2 linked regions of the Thermogemmata fonticola genome follow. Each later gene encodes a partner of the first gene's protein in a complex. Links are inferred from orthologs where the notes say so. Each region holds a gene or a part of one and is shown in the gene's direction. Other genes may lie near its edges.

Region 1 (15,074 bases):
GCCGCCGACATGATCAGCTTCCAGAGCGACTCCACGCGGTAGCGATCCAGCGGGTCGCCGAAGCCGGGGCGCAGGACAAACCCGCTCAGGTTGTACCAGCGGGCGAGATGGGCGGGGGACTTGCTCCGCCCTGCTGCATGGGCTTCCAGGGCGTCCCAGAGGCGGCGGCAGACCGTGGTGGGCCAGTCGCTGCGCGGGCTCTCGAGCACCTCTTCCAACTGGCGGGTCAATTCCTGGGCCGTCGGCGTGGGCGCAGGAGAAGGGCGAGCCGCCGCTTCCGCACTGGCCGAGGACGAACTCCCGGAAGCGAAGACTTGGGCAATCAGCGTCTGCGCCGCCTGGATTTTCTCTTCAGGGAAAACATCCACCAGGCGTGCCGCCCCGGCGACGTCTTCGGTCTCGGCCTCTTTACCCGGCGGTTGCAGCACTTCCCGCAGGTTAAACTCCAGACGCCAGCGATTCCCTTCGCGGGATTCGCAGAACAGTTCAAGGGTGCCGATCTCAGTACAGCGGGCCGCTAGGGTGACTGGCACCCGTTTGACACCGGCACGTTTGCCGCCGCGCAACAGGGTATGCAGAGGAGGCAAAGGGAGCAGGGCGCTGGGGGGCAAGCGCAGGAGCTGGCCAGGCTGGTCCTCGCCCCGCACCGTCGAACTGTAGAGGGGAAACAGCACCGGCTGGCCCAGGGTCAATTCCAGCACCGGCTGGGGAATGCGGATTTCCGTCCCTTCTTCCATCCGCCGCGGGACGACGCAGAGCACCGGGATGCTGTCCGGTTCGGCGGGGGAAGCATTGGGGGAAGCCGGGGGAGTAGCTTCGCTGGGGGTGGCTTGCGCGGGGGGGGAAACGCTTGCCGAAGCCGAAGCGGGCCACTCTGGGACGGACCCCTCGGCATTCAGCGCTGTTGAGTCCGTATCGGGGCGTGCGGAGCCGCCAGGCGATTTTGGGGAAGAGGAGGGAGCGGCAGGGGCTAAGTCTTCGGTGGCGATCTGGATGTAGTAGGAGCGGGGAATGCCCCCCCCGATGCGCCGCCCCCCGGTCGCTTTGAGCCAAGCGAAGTAGGCGGCCCCCCAGGCCACGGCCAGGTCCAGGGAGGGACTGGTCAGGACCAGCGGCTGCCAGGGTTGCCCGGCGGTGGCGAACCAACTCTGGAGCACTTCCAGGAGGCGCTGGCGGACGCTCGCCGGCTGGAAGACGCCGCCGTTGAACAGGATGGCATCCGGGCGGGTGTCTGGAGGCAGATGCCGCCGCAAAAAAGCGGCCAGGTGGCGGGTGATCCCCGGATCGCTGACATAAGGCAGTCCCATCTCCTGGAGACCCAAGTGGTCGTTCCCCTGCTGCGGTTCGGCCTGGAAGGGGACGTGGGGGAAGAAACCCTCGAAGAGGAATTGCCGCACCTGCTGGGGTTGCAGGGTCAGGGAGAGGGAGCCGCCGACCACGGTCCGGCCTCGTCCCATGACGGTGACGGGATATTGGGGCGGAGGCGGGTCAGCCAGCAGGGCCTCCTTGGCCAGCCGGCACGCCTGAACCAAAGCGCCAAAGCGTGCGCTGTCGAGACGCCCGCCCGGCAGGTGCGGCTCCCATTGTTTTTCCACCCAGCGGGCCAGGGCGAGGTCCATGTTATCCCCGCCGAGCAAGAGGTGATCGCCGACGGCTTCCCGGACAAAGGCGGCCTCCCCGTGCTCTTCCTCCACGCGGATCAGGGTGAAGTCGGTGGTTCCACCGCCGACATCGACGACCAGGCAGCGCATTCCCGGCCGCAACTGGGCAGCTTCCGCCGGAGCATGGGTGCCCAGCCAGGCGTAGAAGGCGGCTTGCGGTTCCTCCAGCAAGGTCACTTGCTGCAAGCCGGCGTGCCGGGCCGCTTCCGCGGTCAAGTTGCGGGCCACATCGTCGAACGAAGCCGGGACGGTGATAACTACCCGCTGCTCTTCCAGGCGTTCTTCGGGACTGCGCTGCGGTTGGCTGTTCCAGGCGTGCACCAGGTGGCGCAGGTAGCGGGCGGATGCCTCCAGGGGAGACAGACGCGGCACATCAGCAGGTGCGCCCCACGGCAAAAGCGGAGCGGTGCGATCCACCCCCGCATGGCAGAGCCACGATTTCGCGCTGGACACCTGCCGGCCGGGCACCTTGGCTCCGTGGTCGCGGGCGAAAACCCCCACCACCTCCGCGGCCCCTTTCTCCCAGGGGACATCCAAAGCTCCGGGCGGGAACTCCGTGGCGGCAGGCAGATACAGGAAAGAGGGGAGCAAAGGGCGCGCGGCCACCTCTCCCGGTGCCACCACTTGCGGGATCGGGAAGGTGTGCAACTTCGGCCCGCCAGGCGAGCGCTCCCGGCTGTCCACATAGGCAACCGCTATGTTCGTCGTGCCCAAATCGATACCGACATGATACCGTGCCATAGCCGTGGGGTGACTCCTATATCTACAAATCGCCGGGTGTTCCTTCCCGCCAGACTGCACCGTCCGGGGCTTGATACTGATGGCTGGTGTACAAGCAGCCCGCCCGCCTCTGGAAGAATCCGCCTCCCGTGCTACTGCTGTTTTAGGATGGGACATTGGCGGTGCGAACCTCAAAGCGGTCCTGCTGGCCCCATCGGGCCAACCGCTCCAGGCAATCAGCCGGCCTTTTCCCCTCTGGAAGCAACCGGACAGGTTGGCGGCAACTCTCGCGGAGCTGGCGGCGGCATTTCCACCGGCGGCGCTCTGGGCGGTAACAATGACCGGCGAGCTGTGCGATTGTTTTTCCAGCCGGCGGGAAGGCGTTTCCGCGATTTTAGATGCTGTGGAACAGGCAGCCGGTGCAGCCAGCGTGCGGGTCTGGACCACGGCCGGCCAGTTCGTGACCCCGGACAGGGCACGGCGGGAAGCGCTACGGACGGCTTCCGCCAACTGGCATGCCCTGGCCACGGCGGCGGCCCGCCGCTTCGCCCCCCACGGCTCTGCCTTGCTTTGCGACATCGGTTCGACCACCACCGACGTGATCCCCATCCTTCAGGGCCGCCCCTGCCCCAGCGGTTGGACGGATGAAGAACGCCTCCGCAGCGGGGAGCTGATCTACCGCGGCGTCCGCCGCACACCCCTGTGTGTCTTGATGCCGGAAAAAACCTGCGCGGAATGGTTCGCTACCACCCTGGACCTGTTCCTGATTGTGGGCGATCTGCCGCCGGATGCCAGCGATACAGACACGGCGGATGGCCGGCCCGCGACCCTCCCGTGCGCTTACGCCCGCCTGGCGCGCCTGTGGGGAACCGACAGCGAACGGATGCATCCGGACGCCTTGCTTCGCCTGGCCGCTCAGCTCCGCCAGCGTCTGGAAGAGGAAATCACCAGCGCCTGGACGCAGGTCTGCCAGCAGGACGGCGGAGCGCGCTGGCCGCAAACCATCCTCCTGTCCGGCAGCGGGGAATTCCTGGCGCGGCGGGTGCTGCCCCGCTTCCTCGCGCTGCACTCCCAGCAGCCGGTCCCCCGGATTCTCTCGCTCGCGGAACAGCTCGGTCCCCGGCTCTCGGCCGCAGCCCCGGCCTGGGCCGTAGCGGAATTGGCACGCCCCTCCGCCGCTTAAGCATGCGGTCTAACGGCTGCTTCCAGGATGCCCCGCCCGCGGTTGCCGCCCCCTCTGAGGTCTCCAGTGATTCCTTCTCTCCCCGCCCCGGCCTGCACCGCCGCCTACGATAATGGTGTCGGGAGTGCTGCCGCCAAAAACTTTCTGACTAATGGTCGATGAAGACCTGGGCAACTGAGGAGAAGGGCAGGATAACGAAAGCGGTCGGGGAGTTCGGAAAGGCGGGGAGCGTGGAGCGAACGCCGATCAGCGGGTCGGATGAGTGACAGGGGGATGGCATGCAGACGGTGATAATGAGTGACAGGGGGATGGCATGCAGGTGGTGGTGATTGGCGGGGGGCTGGCGGGGCTGGCCGCCACGGTGGCCCTCGCCCGGCGGGGAGTGGCGGTGACCTTGCTGGAAGCCCGCCCCCGCTTGGGAGGCCGGGCCGGCTCATTCCGCGATACTCCCACCGGCCAGTGGCTGGATGTCTGCCAGCATGTGGCGATGGGGTGCTGCACGCAGCTATTGCAGTTCTTCCGCACGGTGGGGTTGCAGCATTATCTGGTGGCGCAGCCTCGCTTGGTTTTCCTGACGCCTGAAGGCCGGCATAGTTACTTTCAAGCGGCCTGCTGGCCGGCGCCGTTCCACCTCAGCCGGGCCTTGCTCGCCGCCCACTACCTGACCCCCGGCGACAAAATCCGCATCCTGCGCGGACTGGCCGCCCTGCTACGCTGCGATCCGGACGAGGACGTGCCGCTGGAACCCTGGCTGCGCACCCACGGCCAGACGGATCGCACCTTGGCCCGCTTCTGGAACACCGTGCTGGTCAGCGCCTTGAACGAACCCTGCGCCACGGCGGGACGCAAATATGCCCGCAAGGTTTTTGTCGAAGGCTTCCTCCAGCAGCGCGACGGCTGGAGGGTCCACCTTCCGATCGTACCTCTGGAGCGCCTCTACGGTTCGGAGTTGCAGGCCTTTTTTGCCCGGCATGGGGTGAGGGTCCGCCTCCAGGCCGCCGTCCGCCGTCTGCTGCTCGATCCGCTTCAACCGCGGGTCGCTGCCGTCGAACTCCGGGATGCTTCCCGCCTGCAAGCTGACCACTACATCCTGGCCGTGCCGTTCTATCGCCTGCCGGACCTGCTGCCTCCGTCCCTCTTCGAGCAGTTTCCGGTCTTGGACCGCATCCGCCAATTGGAAACCGCCCCGATCACCAGCCTGCATCTCTGGTTCGACCGACCCGTATTACCCTGGCCCCATGCTGTTGTGGTCGGCGGTGTGTCCCAGTGGCTTTTTCGCCGTCCCTTCCCCGCTGGCGTGGAGCTGAACGGCACGGAGAACTTCTCCCCAGAAAACTCCTCGCCTTCCGCGGATGGCCATTCCGCCACGGTTCTGCCCTCTCCGCAGCAGCCTGCGGTTCCGCCTGCGGTTTCCGCTGAGAGCCATTACCTTCAGGTGGTCATCAGTGCCTCGACGGCTCATCTGGCGGGGGGACATGCGGACTTGCAGCAGCGCGTCGTACAGGAACTACGGCAACTGCTCCCGGCGGCCCGGACTGCCCGCCTCCTACACGCCCGCGTCATCACGGAGCATCAAGCCACCTTCCGCCCCGTGCCGGGTGTCGATCGCTGGCGCCCGCCCCAGGCTTCGCCGCTCTCCAACCTGGCCCTCGCCGGGGATTGGACCGCCACCGGCTGGCCCGCCACCATGGAAAGCGCCGTCCGCAGCGGCTATCTGGCCGCCCAGGTCGTCTTGCAGCGAGCGGGAGAACCGTCTTGACCTCCCCGCGACTCCTCATTTCCTCATTTTGACTCTCCCCGCCAGCCTGTCCAAATAAACCAACTTTTTGGGGAAGTCCTCTGGAATTTTCGTCTATATCGGTTATGGAGCGGACTTTTGTTCGCTCAGGTGGAAACGGTGGGTGGAGCTGCGGCCAAGCCGTTGCAGAGGGGTGACCCTGAAGGAAGGCGGAGGGGCGATCATGACGGAACCATCTTCAGCCGCTCAGCGTTTGGGTGATGCAGGTTCTCCGCTGGGAACCGTCCGCATTCTTCGAGAACCTACCATCTACGTTTTGGGTCGCCAGATGCTCAACACCGAGGAGTTGCGCCGCTTCCTGGCCGATCATGGCGTCACCTGGTCCAGTGACAGCGACATCCCCGCCGAGATACTCTGCGAAACCGCAGGCCGAGTTTGCTACATGAGCTTTGCCCGACCACGACCCGGCGGCAACAAAGCTTACCTCCACCACATCAAAGAATCCGGCCACGGCTCCGTCCTCGAACACGCTGTCTGGAACTTCCTCATCACCGGCGTCAGCCGCAGCCTCACCCACGAACTGGTCCGCCACAGAGCGGGCTTTGGCTTTTCCCAACTCTCCCAGCGCTACGTCGATGAAAGCGTGGCGGAATATGTGGAGCCGGACATCATTGCCCATGACCCGGAATTGCATGCCGTCTGGCTGGAGGCGATTCAAACCGTCCACCAGGCTTACGTCCAGCTCGTCGAGCTGCTCCAGCGCAAGCTGCCAGAAATGGAGGACAAGACCCTGCGGCGCAAGCTGGCTCGTCAAGCCGCCCGAAGCGTTCTGCCCAACGCCACTGAGACCAAGATATTCATCACGGCCAACGCCCGCGCCCTGCGGCACTTCCTCGAACAACGGGGCAGCCGCCACGCCGAGCCGGAAATCCGCAAACTCGCCAATCGCCTGCTGGACATACTCCAAAAGGAAGCCCCCAACCTGTTCGGGGACTACCAGCGCGTCGATCTGGGCGACGGCACCTTCGAGATCGTCACGGCGTACCGTAAGGTGTGAAAGGGCGAGGGGTCGGCATTCCCGATAGTCCGTGCCGGTCTAGCAACGTTTGGAGAGTTGGCTGTGGCGATACGCGTAGATCGGTCTGTTTCGGCAGGGTCGGTTCTGAGGAGCTTTGAGGCCGGGCGGAAGGGGAGCACAGGTTTGTGCCCTTGCGCCGGGGGATTACTGGACGGTGACTTCGTGTTCCGCCCGGACCGCGATTTCGGTGAGTTTGGCGGCAGTGACGCCGACGCGCTCGAAGCATTCGGCCACGATGCTGTTGGGGGTGGTGAAGAGAGTGATGAGAAGGTCCAGGGGGGTGATGCGCGAGCGCCCGCAGTCTTTGGCTCGCTGAAGGGCATCGCGGAGGATGCGGATGACATTGTCTGAGAGGAATTCGCGGTTGAGCAGAAGGGGGGGAGGGGGTTCGCCGTCCGTTTGGAGGAAGAGTTCGCGGAATTGTTCGAGCAGGTTGGGGATGTCGGCACCGAGGCGGTTGGCCCATTTATGCACGCCGCTATCGGGAGCGGCGAGTAGGCCCATGAAGAGGTGCGGCGTGCGCACGCTGTCCCAATTGGTGAGACGCGCTTGGGTCAACGATTCCCGGATGGCACGGGCCGCCGCATCAGTCAGTATGTCGGACCGCAACCGTCCGCCTGCAAGGAAAATATCGTCGTCCACGGCTCGTTCCATTGGCTAACCGGGGGGTGCGGGAAGCGGTATCTGCCCCACCCGCCCGAAGACCGAGGGATTCCTACTCCGGCTAGCCGTGATTATGGCACCATCCCGCCAACTCTTCAAGCGTTTTTGCACCGCTTTTTGACGATTTTTCCTTGCTCATCAGCTTTCTGAGTTTCAGCAGGAAAAGAGAAGGGGTGGAAAGGATGGCCTGGACCGGAGAAGGGACGGCAGGGGGAGGGACCCGATCAACAGGGGAGGGGCGGAGGGGAGGCAGGAGGGGACCAGGGAAACCAGCCGCCGGTCGCCTGCCCAACTTGCCCCGGCCTGGGAAAGCGACCCCAGCGGTGGAAGGACAGGACCGCTTCCGTTACCGAGTTTCTCAGTATCCTGATCCTGGGGGTTTCCCGTTCCCCTGTCCTGACGCACGGAGGAACCTGCGTGTGACCAGAGCGACTACCTGGACCAGCCATGCTCGTTTCGGCAGGCTTTTCGGAGTGTTTTCGCTAGCGATCTCTCTGCTGGCGGCATCTCTGCCAGCTATGCCTCTGTTGGGGATGACTCCGCGAGGGATGCGGGGGCTGTCGGCCCAGCAGCCTCCCAAGGCGGCTCAAGCGGTTGTCGTCGATACCGAGGGTCAGGAAACGGCCCTTCAGCAGGTGGAATGGAGCGGCAATGTCCGGCGCCTGGCTTGGCTGGCGGACCCCAACGCCGCGGACGAAGACGGACGGCGCGGACCTTTGGCCCTGGTCATCCGCGAACCCCATTCCACGACCTTGACTCAAGGCGTGCTCACCTTCGTGCCGGTCCGGTCCTTGGCGGCGGTCGAGTTCGATTACGACCGGCAGTTCGTCACCTATCGCATCCAGGGTCTCCAGCAGGCCTTGACGGGAACCCTCCAATACCGCGGGATCAACACTTTCACCCTGGCCGGCCTGACGGCTGCGGGCGAGAAGCGGACCTTTTCCGGCGGGGTTCGGGGCGGCAAAATGTCGGCCATCCGCAGCGTGACTTTTCCGCAAGCCCAGCCACTGCAACGCCCACGGGAAGGCCTGGCCTGGAATGTCCAAATCCTCCAACCGACGGCGAACGATCCTCTCGTGCCGGCCCGCAATCTCAAGCCGCTCTTCGCTCTGGCCGGCGGGCGGGAACGCCTCCGGGACGCTCTGCCGCTGCGCAAGGCCGAGCCGCTCCCCTTCGGCCCCCAACTGCTCCGCTGGGAAATGCTCGCCCATGACCCCAACACCCACCATGCTGCCGCCGAAGTGACACTGGCTGGTCAAGGCGAACGGCTCGTCATCATCCCCCTGACCCTGCCGGAGGAAGGACAGACCGCGCAGCTCCTCGGCCTGCTAGGCGAAACCGACGCCGGCTGGAAACTCTTCCCCCTCCACACCATCCGGGTGATCACCCCTTCCAAGCGGAAAATCGAGTGACCACGGCCCTCGCATCGCAGCCGGCATGTGCCCTGAAACACTTGCCGCCTGACGGCTTTCCCATCGTGCGGCCCTTCTTCCTGGGATGCTGCACCTTGCCAGGCCAACGGCTGCGGCGATGCCTCTTTGTAACCTCTGCGCTGGGGAAATCATCCTGAACGGTGACGCTGGAACGCTGCCCTCAGGTACTACTACTGAGGTGGTACAAGGCGCAGCCGTGTGTAAAATGGCAGTGGTGATCCATGACGGGAACACCGCGAAACGACCTTTAACACGAGGAATTGACGTATGGCCAGTCCCAATGTGGTCGAATTGACCGAGCAGAATTGGCATGAGCATGTCGGCGGCGATACGCTGGTGGTGGTGGATTTCTGGGCCCCGTGGTGCGGCCCCTGTCGGGTCTTGTCGCCGATCATCGATCGCCTGGCCGACCGCTACGCGGGCAAGGTTAAGGTCGCCAAACTCAACGTCGATGAAAACCCCAATCTCGCGGTCAAATACGACGTGATGACCATTCCGCGCATCATCTTCTTCAAGGGGAGCGATCGCCCGCTCTACCAGGAAGTGGGATTGGTGTCGGAGGATCACCTGGCCCGGCTCATCGACAAGTACAAGTGAGGAGACGGCGGTTCCGGCATTGAAGGAACCGGAGGGTCGGAGTTGCCCAGGAGCCGCTGATCCTGGTCGCCGATCCTGTCCGGCTTCCGTTCACACTTGCAGCGAGCCGATGATGTCGCTGAGGCGGCGGGCGCCGAGTTGGGCCACGGCTTCCGGCAGGGCTTGGGCCAGGCGCGAGCTGACGCTGGGATCGTAAAAATGAGCGGTGCCGATCTGGACGGCGGAAGCCCCGGCCACCAGGAACTCCATAACGTCATCGAGCGTGGCAATGCCTCCGATGCCGATGACCGGCACGATGCGGCGCCGGGCAATGGCCCAGACCGCGCGTAGTGCCAACGGTTTGATCGCCGGGCCGCTCAGTCCGCCGGTGACATTGCCCAGACGCGGGCGCTGCCGCCGCCAGTCGATGGCCATCCCCAGATAGGTGTTGACGGCGCTGACGGCATCGGCTCCCCCCTCCGCTGCCGCCGCTGCGATCGCGGTGATGTCCGTCACGTTGGGCGTCAGCTTGGCGATGATCGGCACGTGGGGACAGGCCTGACGGCAGCGCTGCACGATCCGCCGCGTCCGCTCCGCATCCGTGGCAAAGTCCAATCCCCCGCTCACGTTGGGGCAGGACAGGTTCAGCTCCAGGGCGGCGATCTCCGCTCCGCGTTCCGCCACATCCGCGGCCAAAGCCACAAACTCGTCCTCGCTTTTGCCGGCAATGTTCACAATGATCGCGGTCGGCAAGGTGCGCAAATACGGCCAGTGGTGCTCCCAGAAGTGCTCCCAGCCGTCGTTGTCTAAGCCGATGGCGTTGAGCAGGCCGCAGGGGGTCTCCACGGTGCGCGGCGGGGGATTGCCCGCGCGGGGCTGCCGGGTCACCGTCTTGGGGATCAGGCCGCCCAAGTGGCGGAAGTCGAGGTAGTCCTCCATCTCCCGCCCGTAACCGATGGTTCCCGAAGCCGCCAGAATCGGATTGCGCAAGCGCAAACGTCCCAGTTGGACGCTCAAATCCACCATGCTGGCTCCTCTTGGCCGGCGGAGCGATACTCCATCCTCCCACCGGAGTGGCACGCCCTCCAGTCCCGCCCGAATCTCGGACACCCCGGAGTACCCGCCTCCCGGCCTATCCGGCACCCTGGGGTATCTTACTCTCTCCTTTCTCCTCCGGGGGAGAAGAAGTAAACAGTGGGAGCAACGCCTGCACTTGGAAAACATCCAGCAAACAGTCGAACAGTATGGAGATGATTTTCCGGCAAAGCCGGAGTTGGACACCTGCGAGCGCCGTTCCTTCATTGGAGCGGTTCGGGTCGTAGGCGATAGTCCACCAGGAACTGATGGACCGCTTGCCGGTCGCGTTCCGCGGGGAGAGGGGATTGCTGGTAGCTCCGATCCAGGAGTTCCTCTAGCTCGCGGAGTTGCTGGTCGTGGAAGGTCCAGTCGAGGGCCGGGGCCGTCCCCTTCTCTTGCTGTTTCTGGGCGATCAGTTCCAGCAGGAACGGGCGCTGATACTCCTCAGCCAATTGGGGCAGAGAGGCGACGACCTCGCCGGTGCGCAACAGATGGATGCCGCTGAGGAGCACGCGGTAGGCGTACAAGACCGTCTTGAGGATTTTCGGCTGTTGTTTGTTGAGGAGCTTGCGCTGGGTGGCGAAGAAGCCGCGGTAGTGATGGTAGTGGTGCCGCGTGATGCAGCGGCGAGCCAGGGGGCGCAGCTCGTGGAGAAAATCCGCGCCGACCACGATCAGCGGGGAGAAAATCTGCTCCATCACGTAGCCGTTGTTTTTCACGAGCAGGCGCAGGTATTTCCCCAGGTCATGGCTGACCAGTTCCACTTCCGTGCTCGCCAGGTCCAGCTTCCGCTCCACGGTCTGTTCCGGGAGGTCCAGCCCGACGACTTCGCGCAGAGGCAACAGATGCGCTCCCCGCAGGTCCACATCGCTATCGGGTGAGGGGAAGCCGTAGAGGTGAGCGCCGCTGACCGTAACGAACAGAGGGCGATAGTGCTGGGTTTCCACCAGACGCCGAAGGGCCTGGAGATCAAGATCAAGCATCAACCATCCTCCGCCGTGCCCAGATCAGGAATTGATCCACCTGTCGATAGTCGGGTTGCTCCGGAAGCCGGGTTTGTTGGTAGGCTTCCTGGAACTGCTGGTTCAGGGCTAGAGCTTTCTGGTGGACCTCTTCCCAGGTGAGCAGTCCCGCCTTGATCGCCAGCAATTCCTCGCGGTGTTCCGAAACGTCGACGCGAATCTGGCCAGAACGCAGAGCGTCGATGCCGGAGTAGAGCAAGCGAATCAGATGCATGGCGTGCTTGGATTTCCAGGTTCCTGTGCGTGCGTAAGCCTTGGCCATGAGACGGAACTGACTGAGGACATAGCCGGAGTAGGTCCGATACAGGTGGCGGGACAGGAAGGCCTCCCGGATCTCGCGCAGGCGTTGAGCCACGGGGTCGGCATACAACACGCGGGGGGTCCAGAGCGTCTCCAGCACGTTCGGGTTGGCCTTCAAGGCAAGTTTGAGAAACTTTTCCAGTTCCCAATAGACCTCATCCTGGGTTTCGCAGGCGTATTCCAGTTGTTCCGGGAGTTTCCAGAGCGACCAGTGCCAGCGGGCGGGAGGCAGGTAGATGCCGCGGAGGTCGGTGTCGGAATCCTCGGTGGCCAAACCGTAAGCATGGGAACCCACCTGGCAGCAGTAGATGATCCAGGGGCGCAGATTGGCATTGGGTCGGGCGAGCTGGTCCTCGACCTCCTTGCGGCGGATGGCCAGTTCCTGGAAGAAAGCTGACACCGTCGGACCATCCGCAAAGCGTATAGTGTAAGCGTGGCGGTTGTCCTTGGGGATGTCCACGATCACGGCCACACTGCCCGGCGGGCGCACCGTGCCATCCGCAAGGGCTTTGGACACCTTCAGGACTACCTGCGTCCCCGGCGGAATGAGAAAATCCGAACGGTGATGCTGGAATGGATACTCTTCGACGGCCATCGTGGGTTTCCCCGCCCGCTTCGGCATATTGTACGCCCTGCAGTAAAGAGCCACTGATGGGGCCGAGACTTGGTATCGGCCGTTTCCAACACGCGTCCCAGGAGCCTAGCGGGCTTGACCGAACGGATGCGGGGCGACGCTTAGATTCGAGGAGTGGTAGGCCAGGGGCGGCGGGGGGGTGGTGGGGGGCGGACGGCGCGGGGGACGGACGGCGTGGGGAGAGTGGGGGAAGAGGGGGAGGGGGGAGGGCGTAGCTCAGCGGACGAGGTTGGGCAGATACTTGACGGGCAGGGTGCCGTGGCTGAGGACTTCTTCGTGGAAGCGGCCCAGATCGAAGGCGTCGCCCCGGCGGCGCTGCACCTGCTGGCGAAGGCGGTAGAAGGCCATTCGGCCCACGAAATAGGTCGAAAGCTGGACGCTATTTTGCTTGGCGCGGAGGATTTTGCCGACGGCTTCCCCCTCCGTCTGGAAGCCCCGTTCCATGAGCAGGCGGCGGGCGGTCTCATCATCCCAGTTGCTGCAATGCATGTGGTAGTCGAGCAGGGCGTTGAGCACCGCTCGCAGGTAAAACTTCAACTGATGCAGGCGCAGGGCCAGATCACCTTGGCCGTAGCCTTGATCCAGCATCATCTGTTCGGTGTAGACGGCCCAGCCTTCGGCAAAGACCCCGGAGGCGAACACCTTGCGGATGAGGGAGGGATGGCGGTTGGCATAGGCCAGTTGGACGTAGTGGCCGGGATAGGCTTCGTGGATGGTGAGAATCTGGAGCATGTGGCGGTTGTATTCGCGGAGGAAGGCTTCGATGCGCGGGGCGGGCCAATCGGCGGGGGGTGGGGCCACGGCATACAAGCTGGCGGCTTTGGGGTCCAGCGGCGGAGCGGGATTGAGATAGGCGACGGAGTAACCCCGCTGGAAGGGGGGCATCTCCACGATCTGGCAGGTGTCAGGTTCCGGCAAGGTCAGGATGCGGTTGTCGCGGATGAAGCGGCGGATGTTCTCGACGGTCCGGCGGACTTCTTCGACCAGGTCCTCGGCTTTGGGATGGTCTTTGGCTAGCTCGTCGAGCACGCTGCGGATGGTGAAGCGGCGGCCTTCGGCATCGTCGGGCGGAAGCGGCTTACCGGGAAAGAGACGGGACCAGAGCTGGCGGGCGACGTACCACATTTCCAGCTCCACGCGGTCGGCTTCGGCTTCGGCCAGGCGAAGCACTTCGGCGGCGGTCAGGCCGGCGTCCAGTTCCAGGGCCAGCTTCTGGGCGAATTTTTCCGGTCCGAGCCGCCAGTCGCCTTGGGAGCGGGGGAGAAGCTCCTGTTCCAGCCAGCGGAGGTAATCCTGCAAGGCGGTGACCGCGGCCCGGCAAGGCGTGGCCAGCGGTTCGCTTCCAGGTCTTTCCCCGGCGAGGGTGTAGATGTCCTTTTCGTAGAAGGCGATGGCGCCCTTGGTCCGCTGGATGGCGACTTCCGTCAGCACCCGCGGGGGATTGTGCAGGCTGGCCTGAGCGGCGGCGATGATCCGGGGAAGGTAGGTGATCCGCCGGGCGGCATTCTGCACGTTGCGCTCCCGTGGCAAGGTCGATTGGGTGAACAGCGCGAAGACGCTATCGGTCAGGTACTCGCCGTAGACGCGGGGATCGTAGCGGAAGCGGTCATCGTGTTCGGCTTGCCAGAGGGCGTAGTCCAGCGCGTGTTTCCAGATGGCCAGATCGATCTGGGCCGAGGGGGAGAGGCGGCGGGGGTCGATGTCCCGTTCCAGCCGTTGCCGCCAGATGCGCCACTGTTCCACGTCTTTTTGCCGGGCCGCGGGGGACAGATCATCCAAGCGGTCGTCGTGCTCGTGGTTCCCCAGTTGCGTGGCCCAATAGGGGTGCCGCTGGCATTGCTCCTGGACGTATTGCTGGAACAATTCCGCCAGCCGCTGGTCCGCTGGCTGCTGTTCTGCTGGCTGTTGTCCGGTCTGCTGTGGCCCGCTGTGCTGTTGTCCGGTTTGTTGGGGTTCGGTCATGGACAGGTCTCCCCGAAGCCCGCCGGCGCTGGGTCCGGCCGCCAGTGCCAGGGCGATTCCCAGACTTGCTGCCCGAAGGAGCCAGCGGTAGGCGTGCGGCCAACGGCGGAAGGACGAAGCGCCCCCGGAGGAAGAATCGCGTTGGGCCTTCCGGCAGGGCGGGCCAGGTGGCAGGGGCATGACATTGTCCGCTTCCAGCTCCGGCGGCAGCGGGGTAGCCGGGGGAAGAGGACGGGACAGGGGGAGCGTCGAGGGTTTCATGAACGTGTCTCCGCAGAGGGTCGAGCGACGAGGCGGACCTTGGCGCTTTGGGTGGCGGCGTCGTTGCTGGCGAGGGTGAGGGGGCCGTCCGCGAGGCGCCCGGCGGGAAAGGCGGCCTGGCGCTGGGCCGTGTAGGCTTCCACGCGGCGGTGGGCCAAGAAATGATGACCCCGGCGGCGCTCCCGCTCCGCCCGCAAGGCGCCCAGATCAAGCGGCGCGACCACGATCTTGTCCCCCGGTCCGGGGTCCGCTTGCGCCAGGATGCGGCCGTCGTAATCGACGATCATGCTGCCCCCCGGCCAGGAGAACGGCGGATAATGGGAGAGGCTGGCCCCCTGATTGGCTGCCACCACGTAGGCCATGTTCTCCAACGCCCGGCAGCGATTGACCAGCGTCCACCAATCCATCGGCGGCGTAGCACCCCAGGGGTCCATGTAAGCCGACACGCGCAGCAGCACCTCCGCTCCCTGCACCGCCAGCTCGCGGATCGCTTCGGGAAACAGCCAGTCGTAGCAGATGGCGCAGCCGAGGACGCCGATTTCGGTGGCCGTGACGGGAAAAAGCGGCTCGGTATAGCCGGGCAGATCGTGCGGGCTGGCATGCACTTCCCAGGGCAGCCAGGGGTGGACCTTGCGGTATTTCGCCAGCAATCCCTCCGGTCCGATCAGACAGGTGGTGTTGAATACGCAATCCGGGTAGCGGGGGTCCGTTTCCAGGAAGGTGCCGGTTTGGATGTACACGCCATGCTGCCGGGCCTTGCGGAGGT
Region 2 (15,062 bases), on another replicon or contig:
AGAGTACATATCCCAGCAGGCCGGTGCGACCGCTGAACGCCGCGCCGAAGCCATCCGCCGCCGCTATGGAAGGGACCGAACGTTCTCCGTGCCGATCTTGATGAGCTGCGCTATAGCCGGTCTAGTCCCGTGGCAGGAGGTCCCGCGCTTGCCCTTCGAATTGGCCGCGCTGCCGCAAAGCTGGTATCGCTTCGCACGCCTTCCCGTTGTCAGCTATGCTCTGCCTGCGCTGATCGCCATCGGCCAGTGTATTCACGCTCACCGGGGAACCTGGAACCCACTAGCGGCGCTGCTCCGCCGTTTCACGCGCCGACGCACTCTCCGCCTTCTACGGCAGATTCAGCCGGCTAGCGGGGGGTATCTGGAAGCCACACCCTTGACCAGCTTCGTAATCATGGCATTAGCTCGCCTGCGGCAGCGCGACACCACCGCGGAAGCCATCATCGCTCAGGGCGTCCAATTTCTGGTCCATTCTCAACGTCCGGATGGAAGCTGGCCCATCGACACCAATCTGGCCACCTGGGTTACCACCTTGGCCATCCAGGCTTTCGCCGCCGCAGAAGACCTGCCATCTCTGAAAAACCCGGAACATCTGCGTGACTGGTTACTCCAGCAGCAACACCGCCACAGGCATCCCTACACCGGAGCTGCACCGGGGGGATGGGCCTGGACCGATCTACCCGGCGGCGTACCCGATTGCGACGATACCCCCTCTGCGATTCTCGCGCTGGAGCATCTGCTGGGCCACCCCTGCCCACCACCCACCGAATTGGACCTGGCTCGAAAATGGCTCTGCCAATTGCAGAACTCTGACGGCGGCTTCCCCACCTTCTGCCGCGGCTGGGGAAAATTGCCCTTTGACCGCAGCGGCCCGGACCTGACCGCTCATGCCCTACGTGCCCTACGCCTGTGGCACAACGTAGGGGGACCCGTTCGTTCTCAGCTTGAGCAGGTAGTCGATCGCGCCTGGAATTTCCTACGCTGTTGCCAGCAAGCGGACGGAAGCTGGCTCCCTTTATGGTTCGGCAATGAACACGCCCCGGATGAAACCAATCCTGTCTATGGCACCTGCCGAGTATTAGCCGCCTATCGCGACTGGGGGAAGGAGAACATTGCCGAATGCCGGCGGGGGGTGGAGTATTTGCTGGGGGCACAAAACAGCGACGGGGGCTGGGGCGGAGCCGCCGGTTGCCCATCCTCTGTCGAGGAAACCGCCTTGTGTGTGGAGATTCTGCTGGACCTCGCCCAGAATACACCAGAGCGGCAAGCTGTCGAACGCGGCCTGACCTGGCTGATCGAAGCGGTGGAGAGCGAACGGTTCCGCCAAGCGTCGCCCATCGGCCTGTACTTCGCCCGCCTGTGGTACTACGAGAAACTCTACCCCCTCATTTTCACCTTGGCCGCCCTAGGAAAAGCCGTCAAACGACTGCCTCCATCCGCCCCATAAACCGGTCCGAATGGCAGCGGCGATTCGAGGTGGCATAAACCTCCACCTCATCGAACCAGGGAGAGCGGCAGGATGGGTAGGTTGCGTTCGAGTTGTCACCAACCTCCACCTCACCGGTCGGGAGCCGGCGGTAGGATGGGGCGAAACTCCCCCTTCCCTTTGCGGTCGAGATGGCGATTGAGATCGATCGGATCGAACGCCACCTTGGCCCCCTGCGGCGGTATCTCTTCCTTAGCACACCACAGGATAGCGTTGACCACGATCCTACGGAAATGTTCGCTGCCCCAGTTGCGATGGAAGTGGCCGCCGGTGAAGCCGAAACTCCGCCCGCCATCGGGGCGTTCATAGGCCCAAGCTAAAGTTTCGATCTGGCCGGCCCGCAGCTTCGTGGCCTCGGTGCGCCGGGTGTTATCTGGCGGCACCGCCTGGAGAATCGGCGTCACCCCGCGGAGGTCCTCCAAAAAGCGAATGCCGTAGTACCACTCATCCCGCAAGCGGAAGGGCGTCACTCCTCGTGTGATTGGGTGCTTGGGCAAACTCCGTATTTCCGCATCCCAGTGGGGATTGATGGAATAGCCTGTCTCGTAATATCCTCCCAGCCAGCGTTTGACCGAGCCGGCAATATCCCGCGTCCCTTGCCGCACAGGGTATTCCACCGCATAGTGCAAGTTGACCCAGCCGACACCCCGGTCGATTTGGCGCTGGACCAACTCCATCCGCTTGGGTTGAATGGCAGGATGCCCCCCGCCGCCATCCATGTACAGGACAATGCAGTCCGCTGTTTCCAGCATTTTTTCGTTCTTAGGCCAGCCATCACGCGACAGAATGGGAAACACGTTGGCGTTCTGCCGCAGCAGCTTCGCCAGGATTACACAGCCGGCGAAGAACTCATGTTCCCCCGGTCCATGACTAGCACGGCCCGCGACCAACAAAATGCGTTTGCCCTTGTAATCCGCCGCCGGTTCGACTTCCAAGGGAACCTGGGACTGATCGTAAGGATCGAAGTCGATGCGCAACTGAGTTGCAGTTGGTTGAATCATAGCCAATGTGCCAGGGGGGACAAATGATTCCGTATGCATCGCTTTGGCTGAGGATTCCGCGAGGAACGACTTGTCGGCTTGGCCCGCCACAGAGGCAGTCACGAGGCCGGCAACCCCCACCGCCAATCCTAAGACCGGTATGCCACTGGCCATCCGCGGGGAGAACTTCAACTTGGCAAGCATCCGCTGGCAATATCGGAGGCAACACCAACTCGCAAGGCAAAGCAGAGATCGCATGGCAGGCTCCTCGTAAGGAACAGGCTCAAACGTGGTATAGAGCGTGGATGGACGTAGAAAGTCAGTGGGTCGGGAGGGCAGGAGGAACAGCAGGCCTGTTTTTTCCGGCATTTTACCTGCGTCGCCTTGTCATCGACCCCAGAAGCTTCCAATTAGTAATACGGAGGGATTGCAGAGCTGTCTGCGGTCTCCGTAGAGATAACGGAGCCGTCTATCCGGTTGGAGTCAGCATGACCTGAAGTGTCGCCTACGCAGCACTGAAAGGTTCCCGCCAACCTCCGACCGCCATATGAGTCGTACTTGATGTGAGGCTCTGCGGTTTGAATTCAACCTCGCACCCCTGGAGGGACCGTGACCACTGCAATTGACGCCACGGCAACCGTCCACGAACGCTCCCCCGTTTCCACAGCCCGGCCATCCACCGCTGCTTTCAAGGATGTACCGCCCGAACGGAGCCTGCGTGATGCCATCCGGGCTGCGGCCGACGCGTACTGCCGCCGCTTGGACAAGTCCAAGCCGCTAACCAAGGAATCCACACGGGCGATGGCCGAAGAAGTGTTGCGGCAGTTGGGGCTGAGCGAGCGGTACTTGGGCTTCACTATGGTCATGATCACCAACGCCTTTTGGCGGGACCAGGTAGCAGCCGTCCCCTTCCATCGCCGCTTGATGCTACTGCCCCACTGTCTGAAAAATGCGGAGGGTTGCCCGGCGGATTACGATGAATTCGGGCTGGATTGCCGCAAATGCGGAGCCTGCCATGTCGGCGACTTTCGCACCAAAGCGGAACAGCTAGGCTACAAGGTGCTCATCAGCGAAGGTACACCGATCGTTCTGAAAATCATCGTCTCCGGTCATGTGGACGCGATCGTCGGTGTCGCATGCCTCAACGTGCTGGAGAAAGCCTTCGACAAGGTGTTGCTGGCGGGTATTCCTTGCTTGGCCACTCCTTTGCTTTCCAGCAATTGCAAGAACACTTCCGTGGACAATGACTGGGTCTTCGAGACGATGGGCGTCCACACGCCTCCTCCTCCCCAACAAACGAAGACCTACATGCACCTGATGCGGGCCGCCAACAAGCTGTTCGAGGAAGCGGAACTCTATCGTTTGGCGGCCCCTCCGCGGGGAGGAAAATTATCCCTGAGCGAAGCCCTTCACCACATCGACCCTCTCATCCGCCAAGAGGCCATTGCCCTGGATTTCCTGATGCGCGGGGGCAAGCGTTTCCGCCCCTTCATCACTTTGGCCGCTTACGACGCCATGCGCGGCGCACCTGCCACCCGCCAAGCAGAAGGCTGGGAATTCTCCGATGCGGTCAAACGCACCGCTTTGGCTATCGAAACTTTCCACAAAGCGAGCTTAGTCCATGACGACATCGAAGATGACGATGCCTACCGCTATGGCCAGCAGACGCTGCATCGGGTTTACGGCTTGGGAACGGCCATCAATGTCGGCGATTATCTCATCGGCTTAGGTTACCGCTTGGTCTCCCGCGATCGTCAGGCTTTAGGCAGCGACACCGCCGCCGACATTCTGGACAAACTGGCCGAAGCTCACACAAAACTCTCCGAAGGTCAGGGAGCCGAGTTGTTGTGGCGGGAAGCTCCCCAAGCCTTATCGACTCTTGAAGCCCTCAAAATTTACGCCCTCAAGACAGCCCCTGCCTTTGAAGCGGCTCTTTACTGCGGCATCCGTTTGGCCGGGCCAGTGAATGGCCTAGAAAAATCCGTGGCCGACTTTGCCCGCCACCTCGGCGTGGCCTTCCAAATCCTCAATGACATCCAGGATTGGGTCGGTGACGATCATAACAAACTCCTTGCCGGGCAGGACACCTTCGCGGCCCGTCCCACACTTCTGTTGGCTCTGGCTTTGGAAGCCCTTCCCGCGGCCGAGCGCAGCGAACTGCTCCACCTCCTCCGTGGCAGCGCCACACAGCCCGCCACAACACCAGAACAACCGGCGGAATGGTTCCAGCGGGTCCGAGAGTTGTACTTTGCCGCCGATGTCTTCACCAAGGCAGATAAACTGGTCGATAAATTCCGCGCCAAGGCCGAAGCCATCGCGGATGAATTGCAACCCGACGAACTGCGCGAATTGCTCTACTACTTAGTCGATACGGTGCTGGAAAAAGGGGAACTTCCCCAAGCCGAGCCGCCCCAACTGCTCGCTTTGACCCTCCGGTCATGAGAGGTGTCTGCCCCTGACGGAGGTGCCTACCTCAAGCTGACACCGAGGCAATTCCCGGCAGTTACCATGATACACAGCATGCAGATAACTTGTGGGGCACACCGAGTAATATTAGGAGTGAACCGGGCAAGTACCGCTGAGAAGTAAAGCGGGTATACACCTTCAGGGAAGCGAGCTTCTAGCCGTTACTGGTTTCCCGCACCGTTAAAGTCGGAGTCATCCTCATGCCGGAAAAAGTGCGGATTCTGTTCGTATGCGTGGAAAACTCCAACCGTAGCCAGATGGCCCAAGCTTTTGCCCGAATGTATGGCGGGGAACACGTCGAGGCGCTCTCCGCCGGCAGCCGACCGAGCGGACGGATCAATCCCCAAGCCATCGCTGCGATGGCAGAGTTGGGTTATGATTTGACCCAGCACAACTCCAAAAGTATCGAATTGTACAATGATCAGGAAGTCGATGTGGCGGTAACCATGGGGTGCGGTGACGCCTGCCCCCGTGTTCGTGCCCGTCGCCGCTACGATTGGCAGATTCCTGATCCCCGCGACCTGCCGCCGGAAGAATTCCGCCGCGTGCGTGATCAGATCGCAACACAGGTCCAAGCCTTGCTCCAGGAGCTGGGAGTGCCCCTGCAAGCTCATCCCTTTCCGTCCCGCCCAGCAGCAGGTTCGTAACGCTCCTTCCTTTTGATGAATGGGAGGTTGTAATTCTCCTTTCCCTCTCTACCGTTCGAGTTATTGGTAAGCTGTCACCGCTTCGCTAACCTAGATTTCGCGCAATAGGTTTGGGATTCTTAGTTGGCCTTTCAAGAAGCCCCTCTTTGGCCGAAGGTGGGGTATTTAGGCATGGGGAGGCCGACGCAGCAACGAAACCGTCGTGACAGTCGAGGAGCGCTTCTTATCGCGGATGATAAGCCAGTGGTCATCGCTATCGCGGACGACTTTGTAGCGGTGGGCCTTGAGGATATCCGCCATAAATTCCCGGCAAGTTGGATACCGATCCTGGGGAACTGGAGCCAAGGCCCGTTGCAAGGGGGGCTGTTCCGCAGGAGTTACGAGGGTCAGGTCGGGGGCCGGCCGGCTGAATTGCCGGGGCAGTTCCGTGGGCAGAGCCGGAAAAGGAAAGGCACCGGTCCGCAAAACATAGTAGGTCACTGCGAGACTGAACTGATCGGAGCGCTCCGAGTAATACCCGGTGAAGATTTCCGGGGCGGCATACTCGCGGGTCCCTTGCCGGGGACAGGGAGTCACGGGACCATGCGTGGGCGTGGCCAAACCGTAATCGCTCAGCTTGGCGGTTTCCCCCACCAGCAAGATATTATTCGGCTTGACATCCCCATGCTGGAAGCCCACCTTGCGTCCTTCCCGGCTATGCTGGCGGGCGTTGAGGAAATCTAAAGCATCGGCAACCTGCCAAAGATAGCGGCACAGAAGCGAAGTTTCGATCGGCTGACCCAATTCGTTGTGATACAGGAGCATCAAATCCAGCAGGGTGGCGTCCGCCAATTCCATAACGATGACAATGTATCCCGGCACGCACCACACATCGTAGGCCGGCAGCAGATGGGGATGTTTCAAAGGCAAGAGGGATTGCAGGGAGCGCAGTTCCCGTGCCGTGCTGGTGGCATTCATGCTTGGCATGAATTTCAATGCCACTGTTTGGCCGCTTGGAGCGTCTGCTTCCCATACTTCCGCGAATCCCCCCCGCCCGCGCATCCGCCGCAATCGGTACCCCGGTGCTGGTTCTGCACCTGGCGTCAGGACAAACGCCCCAGGAGTCAAAGACCGGATACGTGGAAACAGGCTAGCCAAAGGCACCTCCCGGTGTAGTCGCTGCAATGAAAGAACTGATAAACACTTCATCAAAAGAACCGAACTTACCCAAACTTAGCACACGAATCTCCGCCATGCTCGAGACTTTGCTCCATTCTCCAGTCCGGTTTTATGCTGGAAACGCAAATCTTCCGTCCGCTTTGGCCTGACAATAATGCCAACCGACCGGGCGCCCATCCTGATAGGGCATGACGCCGTGAAACACCGGGCTTTCCCAGCTCAACACCAGCGGCAGAAAGTAGCGATCCCCCTCCCAGAGAGGTAATTGGAGCACCTCGCAGATCGGAACCCAATGCAGGCTCCCTTCGGGGTTACGTTCCCGTGGCTCCCCCCGAAAACGCCCGACCCGGAAGATGAAGCCAAACCAATCCTCGCCCCCTTTGCCGAACCCAGGCCACGATATGGTTCCGGCCAGCTCCACCTCCTCGCACTCGATGCCGGCCTCTTCGCGGATTTCCCGGCACAGGCCGCTGACCACATCTTCGCCACGGTGCAGTTTCCCCCCTAAACCGTTGTACTTGCCGTAGTGGGGGTCCTGCGGACGAGCATTGCGATGCACCAACAGTACCTGCTTGCGGTCCGGAGAGAAAACGTAACCCAACGTGGCCAAAATCGGTGTATAGGGCATAGCGTGCTCCAGGCGCCGTGTCCGTCGTTCATGGGAATGACACAAACCCTTTTTGTGCCTCGCTCCAAAACAAACCTATCTAGCCTGACTCTTGGGCGGACACTCCCAATGGTTTTGCCAACTTCTGCAGCCCCGATGGATGCCTCCCCATTCTCCACCGTCGCCCACACCTTGGGCAAGACAACATCGCCTCTTGAGGTCCAGAAAACCTCCTCGCAAGGATGAAAATTCGCCCCAGCGATCAGGTCCCGCATTTCGAGTTTGAGGAATGGAAGATAGAAAAGCGAGGCGAGCCGGCGGATGGTTCACCGCCGGCTGCGGGAATATGCCAGGGGGATAGGTCGGGGGAAGGAACGATCCGGGGGCGTACCCAGATCGCCGGTTAGAAACTGCTTCTGCGATCAGCATCCGTTCTCCTCCGGGCCGGTCCTCCGCGACGCCGCCGGCCCGTGTGAACGGACATTTTTCTACCTATGCATCCACCGTGCCAATCCTCAAACATCGCGCCATCTCCACAGCCGAATAACCGGCCACTTTCCCCCTTGATTCCCCGCTGCTCCGGGTTTTTCCGGCATTTCTGACGTCCAGACTCTGTCCTTCCACGCTCACATCCCGCCGCGGCGCAACCCCCAAGCCGCAAGCCTCTTTCCCCTTTCTGCACCGCTTCTGACCAGAGGTGAGAAAAAATTACCACAGGTTTTGCTTCCGGGAAGTATGGCCTCTCCGGTGTGAGATCAGAACCGCAAGGATCAAAACTGAGGTACATCAGGATACAATCTCAGCGAACCAAAAGCGGTAAACTCCTAACAATAGCGGTAAACTCCTAACAATCAGACCGGATGCCGTAAGATGGAATGACCCCCTGAAGCTGGGGGAACCACAGGGAGCTGCTCCAGTCAGCGGGTACAGATGGGTTCGGCGTCAAGCGGAAAGAGGTAACGGAGATTCTCTAGCCAGAACTGGAAAAGGATCCGTGGCAATGTCCGGAATGAGGGAAGCCGCTTGGGAAGAGCCACGTGCAGCCTATGTACACATTCCCTTTTGTGCCCATCACTGCGGCTATTGTGATTTTGCCGTGATCGCCGGTGCAGATCATCTCATGCGGGATTACCTGCAAGCCCTAGCTTGTGAACTGCGGCAATTAGAGTACCCGCGACCCGTCCAAACCCTCTTTCTCGGCGGAGGCACTCCCACTTATCTGCCCCTGCCTCTACTGGAGGAGTTGCTGTCGCTTCTGAAGCATTGGCTGCCCTTGGCCTTTGACCCTGAAGCACCGGGTGCAACAGCGGATGCCTCCCCAGCGGCAATCGAGTTTTCGGTGGAAGCCACGCCGGAAAGTCTCGATCCCGACAAGCTGGCCCTGTTGCGGGCGTATGGAGTCACGCGCCTGAGTGTCGGCGTTCAGTCATTCCGTTCCGAGTCGTTGCAAGCCTTGGAACGGCGGCACACCAGCACGCAAGCAGAAGAGGTCGTAGCTTGGGCCAGAGACGCCGGATTCGTCGTCTCCCTGGACCTGATCTTTGCCATACCCGGCACAACTTTGGCCGATTGGGCCGCTGATGTGGAATGCGCCTTGGCCCTGCGTCCGGAACATCTCTCCACCTATAGTTTGACATACGAGAAGGGAACACCGCTTTGGAAACGCTGGCAACGCGGTCAGGTCCAAGCGGTGCCCGAAGAGGTCGAATGCGAGATGTATGCCTTCGCCATCGACCGTTTGACGTCAGCGGGATTTGAGCATTACGAAATCTCGAACTTTGCCCGTCCGGGCTATCGGTGCCGGCACAATGAGACCTATTGGGCCAACGAAGCCTATTACGGCTTTGGCGCGGGTGCGGTCCGGTATGTTCGGGGCTGCCGCGAGGGGAACGTCCGGGACACCCGGCAGTACATCCAACGCCTCATGCGGGGTCAGTCCGTGACGGTTTATCGGGAGAAGTTGTCTCCTTGGGAGCGCGCCTGCGAGACGTTGGCGGTACAATTGCGGCGGCGCCGAGGTATCGATCGCCGAGCGTTCCACGAGCAAACGGGGGTAGCCGTGGACGAGCTAGCCGGCGGAGCCATCCGGCAGTTGCAGGAAGAAGGGTTGCTGGAAGAAGAGGGGGCGGCTCTGCGCCTGACGCGGAGGGGGTTGTTTGTGGCCGATGCCGTGATTGCGCAGTTATGGGCCGCCGCCTCACCGTGCGGTTCCATCGAACCAAGCCGCCGCTACAACTTGCCCGTTGTGGAAAATGTTCCACAATAGGAATAAGCCATCCTGACACCCGTCTGGGTGTGGGATGAGGGATAATGGACCAGCCGATGTCAGCACAGGCTAGCCGATCGCCGGACCCCGTAGCGCGGGAGTTGTCCAAAAACCTACGGGTGGACAGTGTCGCCCGGCTCGCTCCCGCTCCGGCTCTGACCCTGGATGCGGACGCGTTGGTGCGGGCAGCGGTGGAGACCATGCGAGCAGGCCGCAGTGGCTGCCTGTTGGTCACCAGCGGCGGACGGCTGGTCGGTTTGTTCACCGAGCGTGACCTGCTCACCCGGGTGTTAGCTCCGGGTCGCTCTCTCGATATTCCCCTGCGGGAGGTGATGACACCGTCTCCCGCAACGGCGGAATTGCAAGAGCCTCTACGTGTGGCTATTCGCCGCATGCAAGAGGGCGGCTACCGGCACCTGCCGGTGGTGGACAGCAACGGACGGCCAGTCGGGGTCATTTCCGCCCGACAAGTGGTCCACTACATCGTGGAGCATTTTCCGGCGGTGGTTTTCAATCAGCCGCCTGATCCCCGGCAGTTTCCCGAAGCTCCCGAAGGTGCCTAGGCTGCCCGTCTGTCCTCCTTCCCTGCCCCTCATCCCCAGCGGCTTGGCGCAAGGATGGCCTGCCCTGCTTGTTCATGGATTGAACACCCCCTGGCTGCCAGCCGATGAAGAGAACGTATGATACCTGATGAGGGATGCCCTTGGATGAACTCTCCCCCCCTACGGTGCAGCCCTAATAACTATGACCACCCATTATTTCACAGGGACCTGATCTCATGACCCTAGAAAACGGCTCCGCTACAACTTCTCCTCCTATGGAACACTCCCAACATTCTCACGTTCCCGAGCAAACTCGCCGCCCTATCCAGATTCTGCGCGAAGCGACTATTCGCTTTGCAGGAGATTCCGGGGATGGCATGCAATTAGCCGGAACCCAGTTCACCAACACCTCGGCCATCGTCGGCAACGACATTGCCACCTTCCCCGATTATCCCGCGGAAATCCGTGCTCCGGCGGGTACACTGGCTGGGGTCTCCGGCTTCCAAATCCACTTCAGCAGCAACGACATCCACACCCCTGGCGACGAACTCGACGCCCTGGTAGTGATGAATCCGGCTGCCCTCAAAACTAACATCAAGGACCTGAGACCGGGCGGCATTCTGATCGTGAACACCGATAACTTTACACCTACCGATCTGGAAAAAGCCCGTTATGAACGCAACCCCCTTGAGGACGGCAGTCTGAACAATTACCGCGTCATTCGGGTTCCCATCGCCAAACTTACCCGCGAGGCAGTTGCCCAATGCAAACTTAGCCCCAAGGAAGCGGACCGCTGCAAGAACTTCTTCGCCTTGGGTCTGGTTTACTGGCTCTATGAGCGGCCAACGGAACCGACCCTTAAATGGATTCAAGAAAAGTTCGCCAAAAATCCGCAATACTTGCAAGCCAACACCGCGGCTCTCAAGGCCGGTTACAACTACGGGGAAACCCTAGAACTGTCCCACGTCCAATACCGCGTGGAGCGCGCGCGACTAGCTCCAGGTACCTACCGCAAAATCACCGGCAATGAGGCGACGGTGCTCGGCCTGACTGCGGCTGCCCTGCTCAGCGGCCGCACCCTTGTATATGGCAGTTACCCGATCACCCCGGCGAGTCCGATTCTGGAAGGGCTGGCCGAAATGCGGCGCTACGGTGTGAAAACCTTCCAAGCCGAGGATGAGATCGCCGCTGTGGGAGTGGCCATCGGGGCCAGTTACGGCGGTGCCATTGGGGTGACCGGAACCAGCGGCCCTGGTGTCTGCCTGAAAAGCGAGGCGATCAACCTGGCCGTCATGACCGAGCTGCCTTTAGTGGTCATCGACGTGCAGCGTGGCGGACCCAGCACCGGACTGCCAACCAAGACCGAACAGGCTGACCTGCTCCAGGCCCTTTTCGGCCGCAATGGGGATAGCCCCGTGGCTGTCGTCGCTCCTCGTTCCCCAGCCGATTGCTTCGACATGATCCTCGAAGCAGTCCGCTTGGCCACGCAGTTCATGTGCCCGGTCTTCTTCCTCTCAGATGGCTACTTGGCCAACGGTGCGGAACCGTGGCGCATTCCGGACATTCAGAACTTGCCGCGGCTGTCCATCACCTTCGCCACCCAGCCCAACAGCCAGGGGTGGAACGGTCCGGCCCATGAGACGAGTATGGACGGCGAAGGGGGCGGCGCTGGCAAATTCCTTCCCTACAAGCGCGATGCCCGGCTCGTGCGGCCTTGGGCCATTCCAGGCACCCCCGGCTTAGAACATCGCATCGGCGGCTTGGAAAAACAGGACATCACAGGCAACATCAGCTACGACCCTCTCAATCACGAACACATGACCCGCGTCCGCCGCCAGAAAATCGAGAACATTGCCGACTTCATCCCCGAACTGGAAGTCACAGGGGATACCGACGCCGATATCCTTTTAGCTGGTTGGGGAGGAACCTACGGGGCCATCACCACAGCCGTCGAACGCCTCCGCCGCCGCGGAATCAAGGTCGCTCAGACCCACTTCCGCTACCTCAACCCCATGCCGAAAAACACGGAAGCTGTCCTCAAACGCTACAAAACTATCCTTGTTCCCGAACTCAACACGGGCCAGCTCTGCTGGCTCTTGCGGGCCAAGTACCTGGTTCCCGCCATCTCCGTCAGCAAAGTCCAAGGCAAACCGTTCCTAGTCTCCGAGCTGGAAGCCGCGGTCGAAAAGGCCCTAAGCCAAAAAACCTCCTGACAGTGCTCTCCCGACAGCCCCGAATGTGGCCATGTTCACGCACAATTTACAGCAATCTTGGAAAGCTATCCGCCCTCAGGACGCCCGGCAAGCTCAGCCTGCGGCTTCCGACACAACGGTGTCCATACTGGATGCCCGCACGAAGACTGCAGAATCCGAAGTGCATACCGTAAAATCTGAAGTGAGGACTTCCATCCTTTACCATTATGGACGCTCTACAGGACCCTAAACTATGGCCATCACAACTGCCCCACTGCCCACACTCAAGCCGGACGACTTCAAGACGGACCAGGAGGTCCGTTGGTGTCCCGGCTGCGGCGATTACTCGATCCTGGCACAAATGAAGAAGGCGTTGGCCTCCCTCGGCATTCCGCGGGAAAAAATCGTCTTCGTCTCCGGGATCGGCTGCTCCAGCCGCTTCCCCTATTACATGAATACCTACGGCTTCCACACGATTCACGGTCGGGCGCCTACCATCGCCACGGGACTGCGTCTAGCTAATCCCGACCTGCTGGTCTGGGTGGTCACCGGCGATGGCGATGGCTTATCGATCGGGGGCAACCACCTGATCCACGCTCTGCGCCGCAATGTGGACATCAAAATCCTGCTTTTCAACAACGAAATCTACGGCTTGACCAAGGGCCAGTACTCTCCCTCCAGCCGCTTGGGCACATTGAGCAAAACCAGTCCCGGCGGATCGTTCGAGACTCCCGTACGTCCTTTGTCTCTAGCTCTGGCGGCCGAGGCCACCTTCGTCGCTCGCACGATCGACGTGGACGTGCAGCACATGGTGCAGATTCTGCAACGAGCAGCTCATCACAAGGGGAGCGCGTTCGTCGAAATCTATCAGAACTGCAAAATCTTCAATGACGGCGTGTTCGAGTACGCCACAGATAAAAGCGTCAAGGCCGATAACCTGCTGTACCTGGAACACGGTAAGCCGATGCTCTTTGGCAAGGACCGCAACAAGGGAATCCGCCTCAATGGCATCAAACCAGAGGTGGTAGAAGTCGGCAAGGACTGCGGTCTCGACGATATTCTCGTCCACGATGAAGCGGCGGAGGACCCGACGCTGGCTTACCTGCTTAGCCGCTTTGTCCATGACACCAGTCAGGATACCGTCCGCCCCTTCCCGGAACCTGTGGGGGTACTCCGGGCTGTCCGCAAACCCACTTACGAAGAACTGCTGGATGCCCGCATCGCGGACGCCATCACCCGTAAAGGGAAAGGCCGGCTGGAAGACTTGTTCAAAGCTGAGGACGTTTGGACCGTGGAGTGAGGACGGCCAACGGCTCTTTCTCCCCATGAATAGACAGCTTTAGTCCCAATCCATCGGAGCATTCAGACTCGAGTCTAACGCGGGTCATCCTCGTGACAACGGACTGAATCTGGGAGGGATGAGGCGATGCGTTGTCCGGCCTGCGACCATGTCAATCCTCCCGGCGCCGATGAATGCGAACGCTGCCAGACACCGCTCACTGCCCTAGACCTGCCCCAACCTCAAGGACAGGTCGAAATGAGCTTGATGACCGATACGGTCGCCGTCCTGCAACCTCGCCCGGCTGTGACCATCGGCTTGGATGCCGACCTGTGCACGGCGATGCGGGCCATGATAGAGCACAAAGTCGGAGCCTTGCTCGTCACGGATCCGCAAGGAGCGCTCGTGGGCATTCTGACGGAACGTGACTTTCTGCTCCGCATCGCGGGGGAAGCGGATTATGAACATCAGCCGGTCCAGCAATACATGACGCCGAAGCCGGAAACCGTCCAAATGGGCGACATTCTAGCGGCAGCATTGGCCAAGATGGATGCCGGCGGTTACCGCCACCTGCCGGTGGTCCAGAATGGCCGACCGGTGGGGGTCATTTCCGTCCGCGATGTACTCCGACACCTGATCCGTTTCTGCGCGGATTGAATAGCGCCGTCTCTCTTTTGGACAGCGTTTCGCCAGAGATAACGATCCTTCGCTCGATTGGTTCGAGGCTCTTAGGATATTCCCGGAGTCCCTATCGGTTGCCAGGATTATGCCAGCTCCAGAGCGGTTACTGGTCCTCCTACGTCAGGCGCGCGTGCTGTTACGCGCCATGCCGGGCCGTCAAGGCCGTGTGATCAACTTGATGGACGCCGACGAAGCCGTCATCTGCGGCGACTTGCACGGTCACTTGGCCAATTTCCAGGCGCTGCTGCAAGTGGCGGACCTAGCACGCCATCCCCGCCGCCACCTCGTTCTGCAAGAGCTTATTCATGGTCCCTTCCGCTACCCCCAAGGGGGAGATAAGTCGCATCAGCTTGTGGACCTATTTGCTGCCCTGCTGGTACAATTCCCGAAACAGGTGCACTATCTGCTCGGCAATCATGAGTTGGCCCAATGGACTGACCGACCGATCCTCAAAGGGGATGTCAACTGTAATGAACTCTTTGAAGAAGGGGTGCGCCAGGCTTACGGGAGCTGGGCATCCTCCATCTACCAAGCCTATTTGGATCTATTCGCAGAGCTGCCCGTGTTGCTCCGCACACCCAATCGCCTAGTCATCTCTCATAGTCTACCTAGCATTCGCCATTCGGTTCACTTTGCTCTTCAACGATTGCAGAGGGAACCACTGGACCCCACGGACCTAGCACCGGGGGGAGCCATCCACAGCCTGGTGTGGGGGCGGGACACAACCCTGGACCATGTGACCGCTTTCTTGCACCACT

What was found.
Region 2: the proteins of trxA (region 1) and H0921_RS04480 are in contact, whole or in part, in an NMR structure (PDB 2IPA), measured with the Bacillus subtilis proteins. The link is inferred for Thermogemmata fonticola from one-to-one orthologs.

The regions. Positions count from the first base shown.
Region 1 is NZ_JACEFB010000009.1:96,733-111,806, forward strand. Bases 7,439-10,408 are described here. They hold trxA (thioredoxin), read left to right. Parts: upstream 7,439-8,743; coding sequence 8,744-9,073; downstream 9,074-10,408. Other genes in these bases: H0921_RS12330 (hypothetical protein), read left to right, coding at 7,463-8,455; H0921_RS12340 (dihydroorotate dehydrogenase), read right to left, coding at 9,164-10,078; H0921_RS12345 (nucleotidyltransferase domain-containing protein), read right to left, coding at 10,351-10,408. Outside these bases: H0921_RS17960 (hsp70 family protein), read right to left, coding at 1-2,402; H0921_RS12310 (hydantoinase/oxoprolinase family protein), read left to right, coding at 2,482-3,564; hydroxysqualene dehydroxylase HpnE, read left to right, coding at 3,878-5,323; thyX (FAD-dependent thymidylate synthase), read left to right, coding at 5,526-6,359; H0921_RS12325 (Clp protease N-terminal domain-containing protein), read right to left, coding at 6,525-7,022; more of H0921_RS12345, read right to left, coding at 10,409-11,112; H0921_RS12350 (nucleotidyltransferase domain-containing protein), read right to left, coding at 11,105-12,073; H0921_RS12355 (DUF885 domain-containing protein), read right to left, coding at 12,302-14,308; H0921_RS12360 (nitrilase-related carbon-nitrogen hydrolase), read right to left, coding at 14,305-15,074. UniProt on the Bacillus subtilis protein: Participates in various redox reactions through the reversible oxidation of its active center dithiol to a disulfide and catalyzes dithiol-disulfide exchange reactions.
Region 2 is NZ_JACEFB010000002.1:211,505-226,566, reverse strand. What follows is about bases 3,898-6,855. They hold H0921_RS04480 (arsenate reductase ArsC), read left to right. Parts: upstream 3,898-5,132; coding sequence 5,133-5,579; downstream 5,580-6,855. Other genes in these bases: H0921_RS04470 (NUDIX hydrolase), read right to left, coding at 6,847-6,855; H0921_RS04475 (protein kinase domain-containing protein), read right to left, coding at 5,745-6,620; H0921_RS04485 (polyprenyl synthetase family protein), read left to right, coding at 3,898-4,908. Also shown: H0921_RS04495 (prenyltransferase/squalene oxidase repeat-containing protein), read left to right, coding at 1-1,447; H0921_RS04490 (ThuA domain-containing protein), read right to left, coding at 1,558-2,724; more of H0921_RS04485, read left to right, coding at 3,076-3,897; more of H0921_RS04470, read right to left, coding at 6,856-7,365; radical SAM family heme chaperone HemW, read left to right, coding at 8,345-9,610; H0921_RS04460 (CBS domain-containing protein), read left to right, coding at 9,667-10,173; H0921_RS04455 (2-oxoacid:acceptor oxidoreductase subunit alpha), read left to right, coding at 10,428-12,365; H0921_RS04450 (2-oxoacid:ferredoxin oxidoreductase subunit beta), read left to right, coding at 12,598-13,644; H0921_RS04445 (CBS domain-containing protein), read left to right, coding at 13,771-14,280; H0921_RS04440 (metallophosphoesterase), read left to right, coding at 14,390-15,062. UniProt on the Bacillus subtilis protein: Catalyzes the reduction of arsenate [As(V)] to arsenite [As(III)]. In vitro, can dephosphorylate para-nitrophenyl phosphate (pNPP).